3 regions of the Clostridium sp. 001 genome follow, and region 3 is predicted to be linked to each of the others. Evidence: riboswitches for the same ligand, from Rfam matches in the RefSeq annotation. Region 3 holds a riboswitch; each other region holds the start of a gene.
The links. Region 3 has a riboswitch for FMN ahead of ribD (bifunctional diaminohydroxyphosphoribosylaminopyrimidine deaminase/5-amino-6-(5-phosphoribosylamino)uracil reductase RibD). Riboswitches for the same ligand answer to the same signal wherever they lie in the genome.

Region 1 (5,854 bases), 780 kb from region 3:
CAATTAGCAATATTCGGTGTTTACCATACAATATTGCAGCAATACCTCATTATTCTTCTATATACCCAATAATTCATATAGTGACACACCTGACATAGTTTGCTGAAAATAAGTATTAACCCTCAATTAGTATCAGTCAGCTCATTATGAAAAAGAGATTAGCAATTAACTGCTAACCCCTTTTTATCACTTTATGTTGCTAACCACACCATTTAATACACTTTTTCTAATTGCATACTGCTCCTTATATATATTTGAATTGTTGGCATTTGGACTATATTTATTGATAATTTTTAGATTGCTGACAAGCGCCTTCTTTAAGTCCTCTATATCACCTGCTGCGTATGCACCAATAATACAATCTGTAAGTACAGCACCTCCTGAGACTTCTAGTGTAATTGTTTCACTTTGCATAATGTCTGCTTTAATTTGATTCCACAAATCATCTCTACTTCCACCCTCGGTAACGGTAATTCTGTCTATTTTGATACCAGCATTTCTATAATCATTTGTAATTTCCATATAATCATAAGCAATGGCCTCCAAAACAGACCTCCATAAAACAAATTGATCTGTATCCAAGGTCATGTTGAAAAAACAGCCTTTTATCTTTGAAAATTGACCATATCCACCAGTTAAATATGGTAAGAAAATCACACCATTGCATCCCGGTACAACCTTTTCCGCTCCTCTGCTAAGCAGTTTATAATAGCTATCATCATCAGATTTTTGACAAATGTTATCCTTAAACCAACGCAGTGCCAGACCTCCAGTTCTAACAAATCCCCAGTAAAAATATGTATTTTCTAAAGTACCGCTGTTAAAAATCAATTCACTTCCTCTTTGACTAAGCTCTGGAATAATCCCATTTGTAGAGACACAGAACATGGCACAAGTTCCTGCAACATCTACAGCCTTATTTGCTTCAAGAATTCCACTTCCCAGCATGGACTGCATTGTATCACCTGCACCAGCACAAATTGGTATGCCATGAGGACATCCCGTTTCCTTTGCCGCACTTTCCGATAACGTACCAATAATATTCCAGGGCCTTACAATCTTAGGCATATAGCTTTTAGCTATCCCTAATATATCAAGCTGTTTATCAGACCATTCCTTTTCATATACACAATATCCAAGGCCCCATCCCGACATAGTTCCCCAATCAACAAAAGCATCCTCACTCTCTAAACCTGCAAGATTCATCAAAATATAGGGAGCATTATGGACAAATTTTTTGCCTCTTTTTTGAAATTCTTTATTATTTGCTAAGATCCATCTTGCATGCAGTGCTGGAAACATACAGTTTGGATCAGCATTTCCTGTTTCCTTTCCCCAAATATCAAGATTCAATTTCTTAAGGACTTCAGCATCACTCTGTGTTCTTGAATCCAAATAGTTTATGTAAGGTGTAATTGCCTTTCCACTTTCATCTATACCCACAATTCCACAAATAATTCCATCCCCCATAATTGCTTTAATTAAGCTAGGATCAATTTCTTGTTTTTTTAACTGTTCTACGCACTGCTTCATGCCAAGCTTTGTAAGTAAAAGATATTCATCTGCGTCCATATCAACCCATCCTGGATGAGGATATTTTAAAGTTGTCTTATTTGACGATTTTGCTACACACTTCATATTTTTATCATATACAGCAACCTTTACACTTTGAGTTCCTGCATCAAAAGCAAGATAATAATGTTCCATTTTATATATTTAGTGAGAGATACATAGAAATTGCAACCTCCCCCTAAAATTCGCCTCTTTTCTTTATCATACTATCTAACGTTTAATTTTAAGCAAAATAAAATAACCCCTAGGTTCTCCTAGGGGATTGTAAACATAATAAACATGTCCATCTTGTTTATCCACCTTCTTTCATCCAGACTATACTGTCGGCTTCGGAATCTAACCGAATCTGCCATATGGCTCGCGGGCTGTACCGCCGATAGGGAATTTCACCCAACCCCGAAGGATATTCTATATAACTTTACCATTAATATATCATTGTGCTTTTTCTCTGTCAATGCTCATATGATTTTCTTAATCTACAAGTGCAATCATTTTCTTTCCAAATAACATATTAGTTAAGGCAATAGCTCGTCCAACACCGATAACTGCCACTAAAGTTCCAACGCCAATTCCAACAATTTTTCCAGCACACACCAAACCAATAACTACAGTGATTATAACACTTGATATATCTGTTATATTTTTTGCCAGTCCAAGTCCTTTCTTAGTTCGCTCTGCTAATGCCTGTGTAAAACCATCTGCAGCATTTGGAACAATCTTCATTTGAACTGTAATATATGCTCCAATTCCAGTGAGCATAATTGCTGCTGCAAGCAAAAGCAAATTCATTATTAAGTTATCACAATTTATAACTATTATATCATTAAAAATATTAATTATACGGCTAAATACAATACTCATGGGAACCTGTAGTAAGTCAAATGGACGAAATTCCTTTCCACGCAGGGCTGCTTGTCCAGCTACACACAGTATGTAAATACACATAGTTGCATTTCCCAAGTTTATATTCCAAATTTTTGAGATAGAATATGGTATGGAAATTATAGGTGATACTCCGAGACCTGTTTTTGTATTCAAAATAATTCCTAATGCAAGTATCACAAGTCCGATACAGTACATCATTCCTCGATAAAATTTTTTCATATGCATTCCTCGATTCTTAATTTTGCTATAAATTTACATTTTTAAATTTAACCACTCTATTTAGTAGAAATTATAAATTTTAGCTACTGTTTATTTACTTTTTTCACTTCCTTCGTATATTGTATATAAATAGTAACAATACTATTATATAAACTTTATAAATTAAAAATCAACTTATATGGATACATATTCTTACAATAATAAAGTTCATTTAAATATTTTGTACATAAGTCTTAGTAAAAATTTTATGAAAATCTATGACACTTTTAATTACTCTCGAACCTTTTCTTTAACATATTTCCAACATTCAGACAGGATAATATACTTTGCAAAGGGCAATATATAAATGGTCATTATTTAAGGAGGTGTCTATATATGAGTATATTAAATGGATTTTGGGGAAACAATGATGATAATAAAAGAGATACTGACGAGGATGAAGCAAAACTTCGTCTCCGTAAGGAAGAACTTGACATTACTAAAAATAAAGTTCAAAAAGGTGAAGTAGAGCTTAGCAAAGAAATCATAGAAGAGAAAAAAAGTGTAGATGTCCCTGTAACACGTGAAGAAGTCGTAATTGAAAGAAGAAATCTAGACAATGAAGCCTCCGATTCTCCTATAACTGATGAGGAAAGTATTAAAATTCCTGTCAGTGAAGAAAAAGTTGATGTAAATAAGCACACAGTGGTATCAGGAGAAGTTTCAGCTCATAAGCGTGCCATAGAAAATACAGAGCATATAGATGAAACTCTTAAACGAGAAGAAGTTAAAGTAAATAAAATTGGCGATCCTAATGTAGTTGACAGTACAAGTAACCAGAGCTAGTTAAATTTGAGACACCTCACAAATTGTACACAATTCGTGAGGTGTCTTTCTAAACAATTGGAGGACAAAACTTATGGTAAATACAAATAATAGTACAACTCTTGAAATTAAAAAAGAACAACTTGATATAGCAAAAAAGTGGATACAAACAGGAAACGTAAAAATTCATAAAGAGACTTTCACAGAAGAAAAAAATTTTACTATACCTGTTGTACACGAAGAACTTGTAATTGAGAAAGAGACCTTTGCCTCAGCTGATGTACAACGTAAAAATATTTCTACTGAATTTATACGCATCCCTTTGAGTGAGGAACAGGTGGATTTTTCAAAACATAAAGTCATTTTAAAAGATGTATCCATATATAAACAACAAATTGAAGAAATCCATCATATTGAAGAAACCTTAAAAAAGGAGGAAGCTAAGATTAAAGTCTCCGGATCTCCAAGTGTGATTGACAATAAAAAATGAATTATACTACCTTTTCAATAAATATCTTTACAAGTTTTGGATCAAATTGAATACCTGCATTCTTAACAAGCTCTTCTACAGCTATCTCTTTTGATAAAGCACTTCTATAAGCCCTTTCACTTATCATAGCATCAAAAGCATCGGCTATTGCAATTATTCTTGATTTTAATGGAATTTGATCTCCTTTAAGTCCTTTAGGATAGCCCTTTCCGTCCCATCTTTCATGATGTGCTAGAACATACTCTGACATCTCCGCCATATCATTAACAGAACTTAAAATACGATAGCCTATTTCCGGATGGCGTTTAATTTCTTCCCACTCTTCATCGATAAGCTTACCTGGTTTATTTAAAATGTTCTCATCTATGGCAACTTTTCCTATATCATGTAACAACCCTACAGTTTTTAGTTCTTGTATTTCACCATCTGGTAAATTCATAGCCTTTCCTAAAAGATTACAATATTCAGATACCCTATGAGAATGTTGTTCCTCTCTTTTATTTTTTTCATGCAATGTATTTATAATAGCACTAATTGTTTTTCCTCTCATACTTGGGCTCTCAAAAAGTTTCTTTTTGTACATAAAATCCTCTGCTTTTTTCAGTACTTCAAATACATCCTCCTCTTCATGGTACTTTGCTGCAAATCCAAAAGAAATTGAAAGATTTATTGACTCTACCTTCTCCTTTGAAGCTAATTCAGAAATACGCCTAAGTATTTTGCCTGCTTCAAGTTCATTTGTCTTTGGAAGCAGTATTACAAACTCATCTCCTCCTACACGTGATATTATACCTTTATCACCACAGGCATTAAGCATTACCGATGAAACCTTTTTCAACAATTCGTCACCAGCAGCATGTCCAAATGAATCATTTATTAGCTTTAATCCATTAACATCGGCCATAACGATAGTAAGAGGAAGGTTTTCTTTGTTATTTAATCTTTCAAGCTCTTCTTCAAAAAACCTCCTATTGTATAGTCTTGTAAGTTGATCGTTGTAGCTTAGGAATTCAATTTTCTTTTGATTTTTTCTTTCATCTGTAATATCTCTGCTTATTGCAATAACTTCATTTTCTCTACATTTGACTATCCGAAGTTCATAATATTTCTTACCTACTGGCATATCAACTTCGTATTGAAAACTTTCCAAAGAATTATTTTTAAGAGCAGCCTTAATTTTCTCAAAACCAGCTTCAGCTATTTTAGGTGGAAGTACATCCCAAAGAGTTTTTCCTATGAACTCATTTTTAGGCATTATTAGCACAGAAGTATCTTTTATTTGACAGTCTTTGAAAACAGCATTTTCATCTACAATAAAGATAATATCTGGAATAGCGGTTACTATTGCTCTATTTCGTTCTTCACTTTTCTTTAAATTTTCTTCACTTTTCATTAGCCTATAATATTGACTTCGAAGTTCTTCTTCTATTGCAACTAATTCATTATAAGAAGCCTCTATTTCTTCATTTGATACCAGCAACTCCTGTTTACTCTTTTTTAAAGCCTCATTTGCTTCTAATAGTTCCTTTGTACGTACAGCAACCCTTTTTTTAAGAGTTCTATTCCATAATATTAATAGAAGCATACTTGCCACTGATACCATTATTAAGCCTCTATACTCTATTACTGTCTGATAGAAGGTTTTTTCTTCATAAACCCCCAACCACTTATTATATATTTCATCATATTTTCCTGTAGCCTTAAGTACTTGCAAACCACCATTAAGAGCAAATAGTAAATTATCATTTCCCTTTTTTACAGCAATGCAGTAATCATCAGGGTTAATAACTAACCCATTACCCTTTATGTTTGAAATCTTATCTTTTTTCATAAAATAGTGGCCTATTACAGCTGAAACTACTGCATAGTCATATTTGTTCATAG
Region 2 (5,854 bases), 2.2 Mb from region 3:
ATTTTATAAGACCAAGTAAAAAAGAAGTACCAGAAGCATTGTCTAGGGCACCGCTATATACTGTGCCAGAAAGGTCAGAACCAAGGTGGTCAAAATGGGCAGATAGAACAAGGGGTGGTAGAGCAGGATTTTTACCTTTTATGTATCCTATTACGTTGTAAGCAGAAGTTAATTTATTATGAAAAGGTATGAAACAGCTTATTTCACAACCTGAATTTAAATAATTTTTTATTTCTTTGGCAGTTTGTTCTTTTATCATAATGTACATACTTCCCCGAGAATTTGAAATAAAGGAACTTCTAAAATCTAAGTTATCATTTTTGGGAGTATAAAATAAAAAATATTGGTTTGATGTCTGCACTTGAAAGCTGTTTTTGGGTAGTGAAATAATATTATCTTTTTTAAAAGATACACTGCTATTTTTAAAGTTTAGCATATCTTCTTTATAATCTGCAGCATACTTATACTGTTTTACTATAAAGCCATTTTTATCATTTACTATGAGATATGGGGCGGCATCTATTTTTTCGGGGTAAATTACATTAAAGGATTGTAGGTAATCCTTATTGTAAGGATTTAAATTTTCTGCTTTAAAATAATGTTTTATAAAATCTGCTGTTTCGTAATTTTCCAAAGTTCCAGTAAGCCTTCCTTTAAAATTATCTGAGGATAAATAGGAAATAGTATTTTTAACTTTTGAAGAATTTAATGGATGTACAAAATAATAATATTGAAAACTCAATGAACAAATAATACAAAATATAGTTAATAGCAGCATAAAGATAAATTTTTTCATTAATAATAACCTCTAAAATAATGTGTTTCTAAATATATATTAATTTGCCAAAGTGTATATAACTGTTGTAATATATTTTTAGCTGATTTATACTTTTTCAGTATGTTTAATCCTTCTTTTAGCTTAGAGATTTATGATAAATAAAATTAACCAGGAGGTAAAAATGGATAATATAATAGATACATTAGCTGAAGAGCTTAGTGTAAATAAAAAATATATAAATAGTGTAATTGAACTTTTAGATTCAGGTAATACAGTACCTTTTATAGCCAGATATAGAAAAGAGCTTACAGGGAGCATGAGTGATGTAACTTTAAGAAAACTGGCAGAAAGGCTTACATATCTTAGAAATCTTAAATCTAGAAAAGAAGACGTAATAAGGATAATAGAAGAGCAGGGAAAACTTACGGAAGAATTAAAGAATTCTATAGAGCACAGCAGCACTTTAACAGAAGTAGAAGACATATATAGACCATATAAACCAAAGAAGAGAACCAGAGCAACTATTGCACAGGAAAAGGGACTTAAGCCTATCTCAGAAGTCATTTTAGCTGGGAACTTTCAAGATGATATAGAAAAGTATGCAGAAAAATTTATAAATGAGGAAAAGGGCGTTGAGTCTTCAGAAGATGCACTATCAGGTGCAGTTGACATAATAAGTGAAGTTATTTCTGATGAAGCAAAGTATAGAAAATGGATAAGAAAATTTGTTTGGGAAAATGGAATAATTGAAACGAAGGGTGAGAGCAAAGAACCAACTCCTTATGAAATGTACTATGATTATAGAGAAGCAGTTAAGTTTATTCCACCTCATAGAATACTAGCTATAAATAGAGGGGAAAAGGAAAAAGTTTTATCTGTAAAGATAAGTTGTGATATGGAGAATATAGAAATTTACTTAAAAAATCAATCTCTTAAAGGAAATAATATAACAGATACTTATATAGAAAAAAGTGTAGAGGATTCGTTAAAGAGACTAATTTACCCGTCTATTGAAAGAGAAATAAGATCACAACTTACAGATATGGGAGAAGAAGGTGCTATAAAAATATTTAAAGCCAATTTGAAGGCACTTTTGATGCAATCACCTATAAAGGGAAAAAATGTACTTGGCTATGACCCTGGTTTTAGAAATGGATGTAAAATTGCAGTATTGGACGATACAGGTAAATTATTAGATACCGCAATAGTATATGCTACTGCACCTCAAAATGATGTGGAAGGATCTATAAAGAAACTAAAAGAGCTAGTATATAAATACGATGTAAATGTTGTATCCCTTGGAAACGGAACTGCTAGCAGGGAATCTGAAGAACTGATTGGAAAACTTATAAAAGAAGTTAAAGAAGAGAAAGGAAAAGACCTGTATTATGTAATTGTATCTGAAGCAGGAGCCTCAATTTATTCTGCATCAGAACTTGCAGCAAAGGAATACCCAGATATAAATGTATCTTTGAGGGGAGCTATATCTATAGGCAGGAGACTTCAAGATCCTTTAGCAGAGCTTGTTAAAATAGACCCTAAATCCATAGGGGTAGGACAGTACCAGCATGATGTTGCACCAAAGAAATTGGATGAATCTTTAAAGGGAATTGTAGAAGATTGTGTAAATAGTGTAGGTGTAGATCTAAATATAGCAACGCCTTCTCTTCTATCATATATATCTGGAATAAATACTGCTATAGCATCAAACATTGTAGCTTATAGAGAAGAAAATGGTAAATTTAAAAACAGAAAAGAGCTTTTAAAGGTTAAAAGATTGGGAGCCAAGGCTTTTGAACAGTGTGCAGGATTTCTAAGGGTAATGGAAAGCGGTGAGCCCCTTGACAATACTTCTGTTCATCCTGAATCTTATGATGCAGCAAAAGGGCTTTTGGAAACCATTGGATATAATATGGAAGATTTAAAAAATGGAGAACTTTCAGGTATAGATAATAGAGTTGATAAAATAGGCATAGATGTTCTTTCAAAAAAGCTTAATGTAGGTGAGCCAACTCTGAAAGATATAATAAAAGAGATAAAAAAGCCGGGAAGAGACCCAAGGGAAGAACTTCCCAAACCTATACTTAAGACTGGAATAATAGACATTAATCAATTAAAACCGGGAATGGTACTTACAGGTACAGTTAGAAATGTAGCAGATTTTGGAGCTTTTGTAGATATTGGAGTTCATCAGGATGGACTTATTCATATAAGTCAGTTGTCAGATAAATTTGTGAAGCATCCACTTGATATAGTTCAGGTAGGAGATATAGTTCAGGTAACTGTACTTGAAGTAGATGAAAAGAGAAAGAGAATATCACTTAGTATGAAATCAAGTGATTCTTAGGTTCAGGTGGAGTTTGCTTATAAGGAATACCTTTTCTCCATCTGAACCTTATTAACAGTATGCTTAGTGTCTTTAGCACTTAGAATACGTTATCCTTTAGGGGAAGAGCTTATCCAGGCGCGTAGCAGTGCTTATACCTCACTTTGAAGAAAAGCAGATATCCCAAATCTTTGATTTGGTGATAGTTGCTTTCGCTGCGTGCGATGGGGGTGTTAGCAATGGTAGCGATCGGACAAAGAGAGGCTATAGGACTATTGGATCAGGTAATCATTGGATAAAAGTTATTTTAAGAATATGTTGAAATGTGCTGGTAAAAGTATTATAATAAATTTGAAAATTTAAAATATAATCTTCAGGGCGGGGTGTAATTCCCCACCGGCGGTATAGCCCGCGAGCCATAATTGGTATGATTCGGTGAGATTCCGAGGCCGACAGTAGAGTCTGGATGAAAGAAGGTAAAATGCAGCGTTTATTAGCCCTGATATTTTATCAGGGCTTTTTTACTTACCTTAGAAGGTTATACACAATATTTTAGGGGGATGTTAGATATGAGAGGCAATAAGTTAAACAGACTAGTAAAGATATCATTGTTAGGTGTAATTGGATTTTTACTTATGTTCATAGAAGTTGTAATTCCTGTGTTCCCATCGTTTTTGCAGATTGATATAAGTGACTTACCGGCTTTAATAGGTACTTTTGCACTTGGACCTGGAGCTGGAGTTGCCATAGAGCTTTTAAAGAATATACTTCATGGAATATTTGATGGGAAAACAGCATTTATAGGAGAGTTTGCAAATTTTGCAGTGGGTTCAGTTTTAGTGTTTACAGCAGGATATTTATATAACAGACATAAAACTAAAAAGACAGCAGCAATTAGTCTTGGGGCGGCAACTATTGCTATGTCAGTATCTGCTGCAGTGTTAAATTACTTTGTATTACTTCCACTTTATGAAAAAGTACTTAATTTCCCTATAAGCGCAATGGTAGCAGCAGCAGGAAAAGTAAATGGAAGTATAACAGATATAAATACCTTGATATTATTTGCTATTGTACCTTTTAATTTATTAAAAGGAGTATTACTTACAGCACTTACACTAGTTTTGTATAAGAGTGTATCACCGGTATTGAAACAAGAGCAGAGTAAAAGTAGAGGTTTGGCAGAACATAATAATTAAAAGAAAATCTGGGTTTATCCCAGATTTTTTTATTTTATCTTTATGAAAAAACATTTTTGTACGATAATTTATACATAACTTAAAAAGAGAATAAATTTATAAAGGGTGATGAATTTGCCAGGTATATGGAATATAAACAGTAGTTATAATGTAGATAACAAGCGTATATCTACTAAATTATCTTTTGAAGTAGGTGAAAGATTTTCTGCTAGGATTTTAGATCTAAAAAAGTCTACAGGAGAAATACTTTTAAAACTTTTAGATGGATGGCAATTTTCTGCAGAGATAGAAAACCCAGTAGATTTTTTGCCAAATAAGCTTGTAAGATTAGAAGTACAAGGGTTCGAAAATGGAAAGCTTAAATTAAAAATTGTGAACTCACAAGATGGAGAACAAAGCGGAGGCAAAGATTCTATAGATAGTTTTATTAGAGAGTCCGGTGATCTTAATTTAAGCAGTGATGACTACCAGCTTGTAAAAAGCATGCTTAAGCACGGAATACCACTTACCAAAAGCAATATTTCTAATATAAAAACTACCCTGGATTTTATAGACAAAATAAAAAATGATCCTAATGAAGAGAATGAGTTTATAGATAAATATTTAGATAGTAGAGGCATATCCCCTGAAAGCACAGAAGGTAAATTTACCACCAGTACATTAAAAAATTTTTTTACTCAACTAAAACAGATAAGTGGTGATGATTTGCTTACTTTCCTGGAAAACAATATGGAACTAAGTGAAGATAATATAAAAAGTTTTAACAATGTATTCAAAAAAGACGGCACAATATATAATGAAATAAAGTTCTTGGGAGAAACTCTATCTGGACAGAATTCCACTAATGTACAAACCCCAAACCAAGTTGAAGGTACAAAAGACAATCTAAAAGTTATTTCTGAAAAAGCCCAAGCTGAAGTATATAGAAGTGAAGATAGTGACAGTAAAGCAATAAATATACCGACTAAGGAGAATACTGCTTCTACACAGAATGAAAAAGGCACTGTTAGTAGAACAGGTATAGAAAAGGCTGGTTTAGAAAATAAAACTGTTTTAAATAGTGAGGGATTGGATGTAAGTAAGTTAAATGAGATTTTAAATAAAATCAAAAATTCAGTAGGTGAAGAAAAAACTCAATCCCTAAATATAAAACAACCATCTAACGTAAAAGAGGATATTTCCTCTAAAGGCATGGAGAAGCAGACAAGTATAGATAAAGATATTTCTCCTAAAAATATAGAACAAAAAACAGGTACAGATAAAGGCATTTCTTCCAAGGGTATAGAGAATTCGGAACAAAAAGATATTTCAAATACGGCTTTAAAGTTTTTTGAAAAGGAAGGTAGTAAGGTTGAAAGTCCTCATCATAATAATTTTACAAAGCAAAATGGTATGGATGACATTGTAAGCCAGATAAAAGAACAGATAAACATAAAGACCAGTGAGATGAAGGATATTATAAGAACAGTTTTAGATCAAAAAGGAGATGCCAAAAATCAACTTAGTGGAAATATTGCACAAGTGCTTAACAATAACATGAATGATTTTAAGGTA
Region 3 (5,854 bases):
TCTGCTGGAAATCCCAATGCTAAATTTGCCTCTACTGTATCCATTCCATTTTCTTGAAGCTTATAAGCTTTTATCTTATTTAAAATTCCTATGCCTCTTCCTTCTTGACTCATATATAAAAGTACACCTTTGCCTTCTTTTTCTATCTGTTTAAGCGCAGATTGAAGCTGCTGTCCACAATCGCATCTAAGTGAATGGAATACATCTCCCGTAAGGCACTCTGAATGTACTCTTACAAGGACAGGTTCTTTTTCAAAGTTATCTCCCTTTACAAGACACACATGCTCATCACCGTTTAATATATTTTTGTAACCTATAATTTTAAATTTTCCAAATCTAGTTGGAAGATTAGCAGAAGCCACTCTTTTAACTAATTTCTCTGTTTTCTTTCTATAGGCTATTAAATCCACTATAGTAACAATTTTTAAATTATGTTCTTTAGTAAACTCCATCAAGTCATCTCTTCTTGCCATAGTTCCATCATCTTTTATTATTTCACATATTGCTGCTGCACCTTTAAATCCTGCAAGCTTAGCTAAGTCGACTGAAGCTTCCGTATGACCAGTTCTGTCAAACACTCCATTTTCCTTAGCTATAAGCGGAAATATGTGTCCTGGTCTTCTGAAGTCATCTTTAGAATTTGAAGCAGCTATCATATTTATGGTATGTGCCCTTTCAAAAGCTGATATTCCCGTTGTAGTATCTTTATAGTCAACAGTTACAGTAAATGCTGTTTCATGATTGTCTGTATTGTGCTGAACCATAGGATTTAATCCAAGCTTTACTGCTATTTCTTCTTCAATTGGTGCACACAAGAGGCCTTTTGCATATTTGATCATAAAATTAATATTTTCTCCAGTTGCCTTTTCTGCAGGTATAACTAAATCACCTTCATTTTCTCTTCCCTCATCATCTACAATTATGATCATTTTCCCTTGTTTAAGATCTTTTATTGCATCTTCTATAGTATCAAATTTAAAATTCATGATTTTTATCTCCCTTCAAAAATAAATGTTTAGGCATCTAAAAGAAAATGCCTTATTGCATAAAGCCATATTCCTTTAGTTTTAAAGCATCTATACTGCCGCTTTTTTCTGGCTCTTTTTTTGGATTCAAAACCATTTTTTCTACATATTTTCCTATTAAATCACACTCTATATTTACTAAATCCCCTATTTTTTTATAATCTAAAATAGTTTCCATCTTAGTATGGGGTATAAGGGACACACTAAAACAATTTTTATTTAATTCTGCTACAGTAAGGCTCACACCATCTATAGTCACAGAACCTTTTCGTACTATATATCTAAGTAAATCAGAAGACGCCTCTATATCTATCCAGGTTGAGATGTCCTCTTCTCTCACATCTATAATTTTTCCAGTACCATCTATATGTCCACTTACTATATGTCCACCTAATCTATCTCCAAGCCTTAGAGCCCTTTCCAGGTTAACTTTGCTTCCTATTTTTAAATCTTTTAAACTGCTCATTCTCAAGGTTTCAGCCATAATATCTACAGTAAAAGAATCCTTTTTTAAATCAACTACAGTAACACAAGTTCCATTTACAGCAATGCTGTCTCCCAGTTTAACTCCATCTAGTAAATTTCCTACTTTTATGGACACTTTTGAAGAATTTCTTCTCTTTGATACTTTTAATATTTCTCCTATTTCTTCTACCAGACCAGTAAACAAGTTTATCCCTTCTTTCTAATTTTCAGCATTCATTACATAGGCTTGTATCATAATATCCTCTCCCACATTTTCTGCGCATATATCTCTTAATTTTATACTGTCTGAGAGGTTTTCAATTCCATATCCTTCAACTGAAGTTTTAGCATTCTTACCTCCAAGTATTTTAGGTGCAATAAAATAAATAACTTTATTTACAATTCCAGACTTAAGTGCAGAAAAATTAAGTTCTGCGCCTCCCTCAATAAGTACACTATCTATACCCATTTCTCCAAGTTCTTTAGTTAAATATTTTAAATCCACCCTTCCTTCTTTATTTTCTGGACAGACAACTATATTTACTCCCATAGATTTTAAAGACTCTGCCTTGTCCTTATCAAACTTTTCTGTACATGCTATTATTATTTCCCTTTCATGAGAGGTTTTAAAAATTTGAGATTCAACAGGTACTCTCAGCTTTGAGTCTACAATTACAGCCTTAGGACTTTTGCACTTTTCTTCAAGCCTTGTAGTTAAAAGAGGGTCATCTAAAATCATAGTACCTACTCCAACCATAATTGCCATAACTCTATTTCGCATCTGGTGAACTTTTAACCTTGATTTTTCACCTGTTATCCATTTGGATTCACCACTAACTGTAGCTATTTTCCCATCTAAAGTGACTCCCGCTTTTAAAATTACAAAAGGTAACTTTGACTTTATATAATTCATAAATATCTCATTTATTTTTACAGCTTCTCTTTCCATAACCCCGGTAACTACTTCTATATTTTTATCTCTTAAAATTTTTACACCTCTTCCTGATACAAGAGGATTTGGATCTACACTTCCTATTACTACCCTTTTTATTCCAGCTTCTACTATAGCTTTTGCACAAGGCGGAGTTTTTCCATAATGTGAACAAGGTTCTAAAGTTACATACAAATCTGCACCTTTTGCATTATCTCCTGCTTCTCTAAGTGCATATACTTCTGCATGAGGCCCTCCAAAAAACCTATGATAACCTTTTCCTATTATCTTTCCATTTTTAACTATCACAGCTCCCACAAGGGGGTTTGGATTAACAAATCCTTTTCCCAATAAAGCTAGTTTTAAAGCTTCTTTCATATACTTTTCATCTGTATTTTCTTTTTCCATAAGATTCACTTCCATAATTTAAATTATATATTTATTTACTTTTTTATAAAAATATAACATTGCCTATTTATAGAACCCCCACTTTTATTGAAATTTTGCATATAAAAATTCCCTGAAGCAACCTTCAGGGAATAAAATTACAAAACACATAAAAACATAGCTTAAACTATATCTTTACTTTCTTTTATCCAGACTTTACTGTCGGTACTGGAATCAAACCAGTTCATGCTATAAAAGCTCGCGGACTATACCGCCGATCGGGAATTTCACCCTGCCCCGAAAGTTTAACTTTATTAAGTTTTATTATGCTTTCAATATATACCTATTTTTTTCTATTGTCAATGGTAATTTTACAATTTTTTATGTTTTTTATTCTTACTCTCCTAAATCAATTCCATGATATTTCTTTTTTGCTTCCATATCTTTTAACATATTAAGTACTTCTGAATTTATATTTCCCACTTTATCATAACTAGAATTTTCTCTTCTTATTTTAAATTTCTTAACTTGTTCCAGCATAATATCCGCCTGACTTGAAAGTTCTTCACTTGCTGCTGCACTTTCTTCAGATGTAGCACAATTTTCTTGAATCACCTGGGATACCTCCATTATTCCGCTGTTAATCTGCTCTGCACCGGTCGCCTGTTCATTAGAAGCTACTGCTATGCTTTCTACAAAATCTGCTACTTTTGCAACTCCTTCTACAATTTCACCAAGAGCTTCGGCCGTTTTATTTGCAATTTTAGTACCTGTGTCCACCTTTTTAATGGAATCTTCTATTAATGCAGTAGTTTCTTTTGCAGCATCCCGTGACTTTGCAGCTAAATTTCTTACTTCTTCAGCAACTACTGCAAAACCTTTACCATACCTGCCTGCCCTCGCAGCTTCAACAGCAGCGTTTAGAGCCAGAATATTTGTCTGAAAAGCAATATCATCTATAGCCTTTATAACCTTAGATATATTACCTGAAGCTGAATTTATATCATCCATACTTTTAAGCATTTCATCCATATGTGAATTTCCCTTAACTGCATTATCTTTCACCTGTTCAGTCAATTCATTTGCCTTACCTGCATTACCCGCATTAAGCCTTATTTGTGAAGAAATCTCTTCTACAGAAGCCGTCAATTCCTCTACAGAACTTGCTTGTTCCGTAGATCCTTGAGAAAGAGCTATACCCGAATCTGATACCTGTTTTGCACTGACAGCCACCTGGTTTGCCGCAGCTTGAATATTTGTTACAACTTCATTTAAATTATCATTCATCTTTTTAAATGACCTGGCAAGTATTCCTATTTCATCTTTTCTACTAGTATCTATATTTACATTTAGATCTCCATCTGCAACTTTATCTGTAGAAATCATAAGCTCCCTAATTGGTCTTATTATAGATAGTGAAATAATTGTTCCTAGTAATGCAGCAGCAATCACTCCTATAATTATAAAAATTAAAATAAGTTTTCCACTTGCACTTGCTGTTTTATTATTGCTTACCGATAAGTTTCTTCCATTAGTCTCCTCTAAATTTATAATCTTTTTTAAACTAGTTCGAACATCGTTCTGTACTGCAGTAAGCTTAGTATGAATTAAACTTATTGCACTTTTGTTATCGCCTTTTTTTGCCATATCAATAACGTCATTGGATATTTCCATATACTTTGCTTTAGAGGATTTAAGATTATCAACTGCCTCTTTCCCGGAATCAGTCAAAGTTGACTTTGAAAATTCATCTAATTGTCTATCAAAATCAGTGCTAAAAGAATTTATCTTATTTACAATTTGATTTATATCCGATTGGTTATCTGCTAAAACAACATCCCTTAAATTTGCTCTTATATCCCCAGAAGATAAAGTAACTTCAGTCAATTTTCCCAGCGGAACTGTCATATTTTCATATAATTGAGTGTCTAAATTATTGATTTTATTCATATTGATTAATCCAAATATTCCAATTATACACGCTATAAGTACAATTAAAAAAAATCCTACAAATAGCCTTATACCTATTTTTAAATTATTAAATAATTTCACATCCATCCACTCCTTTTGCATTAAATATTACTTAAACTATCTACATCTTCGTGGTTTAACAGTTCGTCACAATCCAAAAGTAGTTTTACATTATTTTGAACTTTTCCTATACCCTTTATAAACTTATTTTTGATTTTGCTGATTTCAGGAGGGTCTACAATTTCACAATCAGGTATATCTATTACCTCAGATACACCATCTACAATAAGTCCTACATAAATCTCTTCAATCTGAATTACAATAATACATGTTCTGTCATTATACTCTATTGGTTTCTTTTTAAATCTTAACCTAATATCCATTACAGGTATTATTTTACCTCTTAGGTTTATAATTCCCTTTATGTATTCAGGAAGTTCAGGTATTTCACTTATAGGCTGAACTCCTATTATTTCAATGACATATTTAATTTCTATACCATAAAATTCTTCTTCAAGAGTAAAAGTAAGATATTTATTCTTTTGCGTATCTTCTTCTTCAATTAAGCTATCATCTACTACAATTTCTGACATATTTATATTCTCCTTTCACTGCAAGTTTTTATTTTCCAAGCATATTTACAAGTTCACCTATATCAAGTATTAAACTAATACTTCCATCTCCAAGAAGAGTACATCCTGAAAGTCCATCTATATTTTTTGTTTTTTTTATATAGGTAGGTAAGCACTTTACCACAACCTGCTGTTGTCCAGCTAATTCATCTGCAAATATGCATAATCCACTATTGTCTTTTTCCACCACGACAATTATTCCATCTTCTAAATTTTTAACACTAGTTTTTATATTATATAATTTGTGTATACGGATAAGAGGATAACACTTACCCCTCACCATTATCATTTCGCCGCTATCCATATTAGAAATTAAATTATTTTTTTCCACACTAAAAAGTTCTTTTATAGATGTAATAGGAATAGTATAGTATGAATTCCCTACCTTTATATTCATACCATCTATAATTGCAAGGGTTCGAGGTATTTTCATAGTTATGGTA

Region 1: another riboswitch for FMN. It lies ahead of B5S50_RS18890 (FGGY-family carbohydrate kinase); the one in region 3 lies ahead of ribD (bifunctional diaminohydroxyphosphoribosylaminopyrimidine deaminase/5-amino-6-(5-phosphoribosylamino)uracil reductase RibD).
Region 2: another riboswitch for FMN. It lies ahead of B5S50_RS12565 (ECF transporter S component); the one in region 3 lies ahead of ribD (bifunctional diaminohydroxyphosphoribosylaminopyrimidine deaminase/5-amino-6-(5-phosphoribosylamino)uracil reductase RibD).

What each region holds. Positions count from the first base shown of each region.
Region 1 covers NZ_CP020473.1:4,036,818-4,042,671, reverse strand. The annotation lists gene B5S50_RS18890 (FGGY-family carbohydrate kinase) at 187-1,707, opposite strand; FMN riboswitch at 1,867-1,980, opposite strand; gene B5S50_RS18885 (YitT family protein) at 2,044-2,676, opposite strand; gene B5S50_RS18880 (YsnF/AvaK domain-containing protein) at 3,052-3,501, shown strand; gene B5S50_RS18875 (YsnF/AvaK domain-containing protein) at 3,575-3,970, shown strand; gene B5S50_RS18870 (transporter substrate-binding domain-containing protein) at 3,972-5,854, opposite strand, start outside.
Region 2 covers NZ_CP020473.1:2,657,576-2,663,429, forward strand. The annotation lists gene B5S50_RS12555 (M28 family metallopeptidase) at 1-796, opposite strand, end outside; gene B5S50_RS12560 (Tex family protein) at 960-3,125, shown strand; FMN riboswitch at 3,470-3,586, shown strand; gene B5S50_RS12565 (ECF transporter S component) at 3,674-4,300, shown strand; gene B5S50_RS12570 (hypothetical protein) at 4,409-5,854, shown strand, end outside.
Region 3 covers NZ_CP020473.1:198,222-204,075, forward strand. The annotation lists gene B5S50_RS00955 (bifunctional 3,4-dihydroxy-2-butanone-4-phosphate synthase/GTP cyclohydrolase II) at 1-986, opposite strand, end outside; gene B5S50_RS00960 (riboflavin synthase) at 1,039-1,695, opposite strand; gene ribD (bifunctional diaminohydroxyphosphoribosylaminopyrimidine deaminase/5-amino-6-(5-phosphoribosylamino)uracil reductase RibD) at 1,711-2,829, opposite strand; FMN riboswitch at 3,002-3,117, opposite strand; gene B5S50_RS00970 (methyl-accepting chemotaxis protein) at 3,205-4,860, opposite strand; gene B5S50_RS00975 (chemotaxis protein CheW) at 4,881-5,372, opposite strand; gene B5S50_RS00980 (chemotaxis protein CheA) at 5,401-5,854, opposite strand, start outside.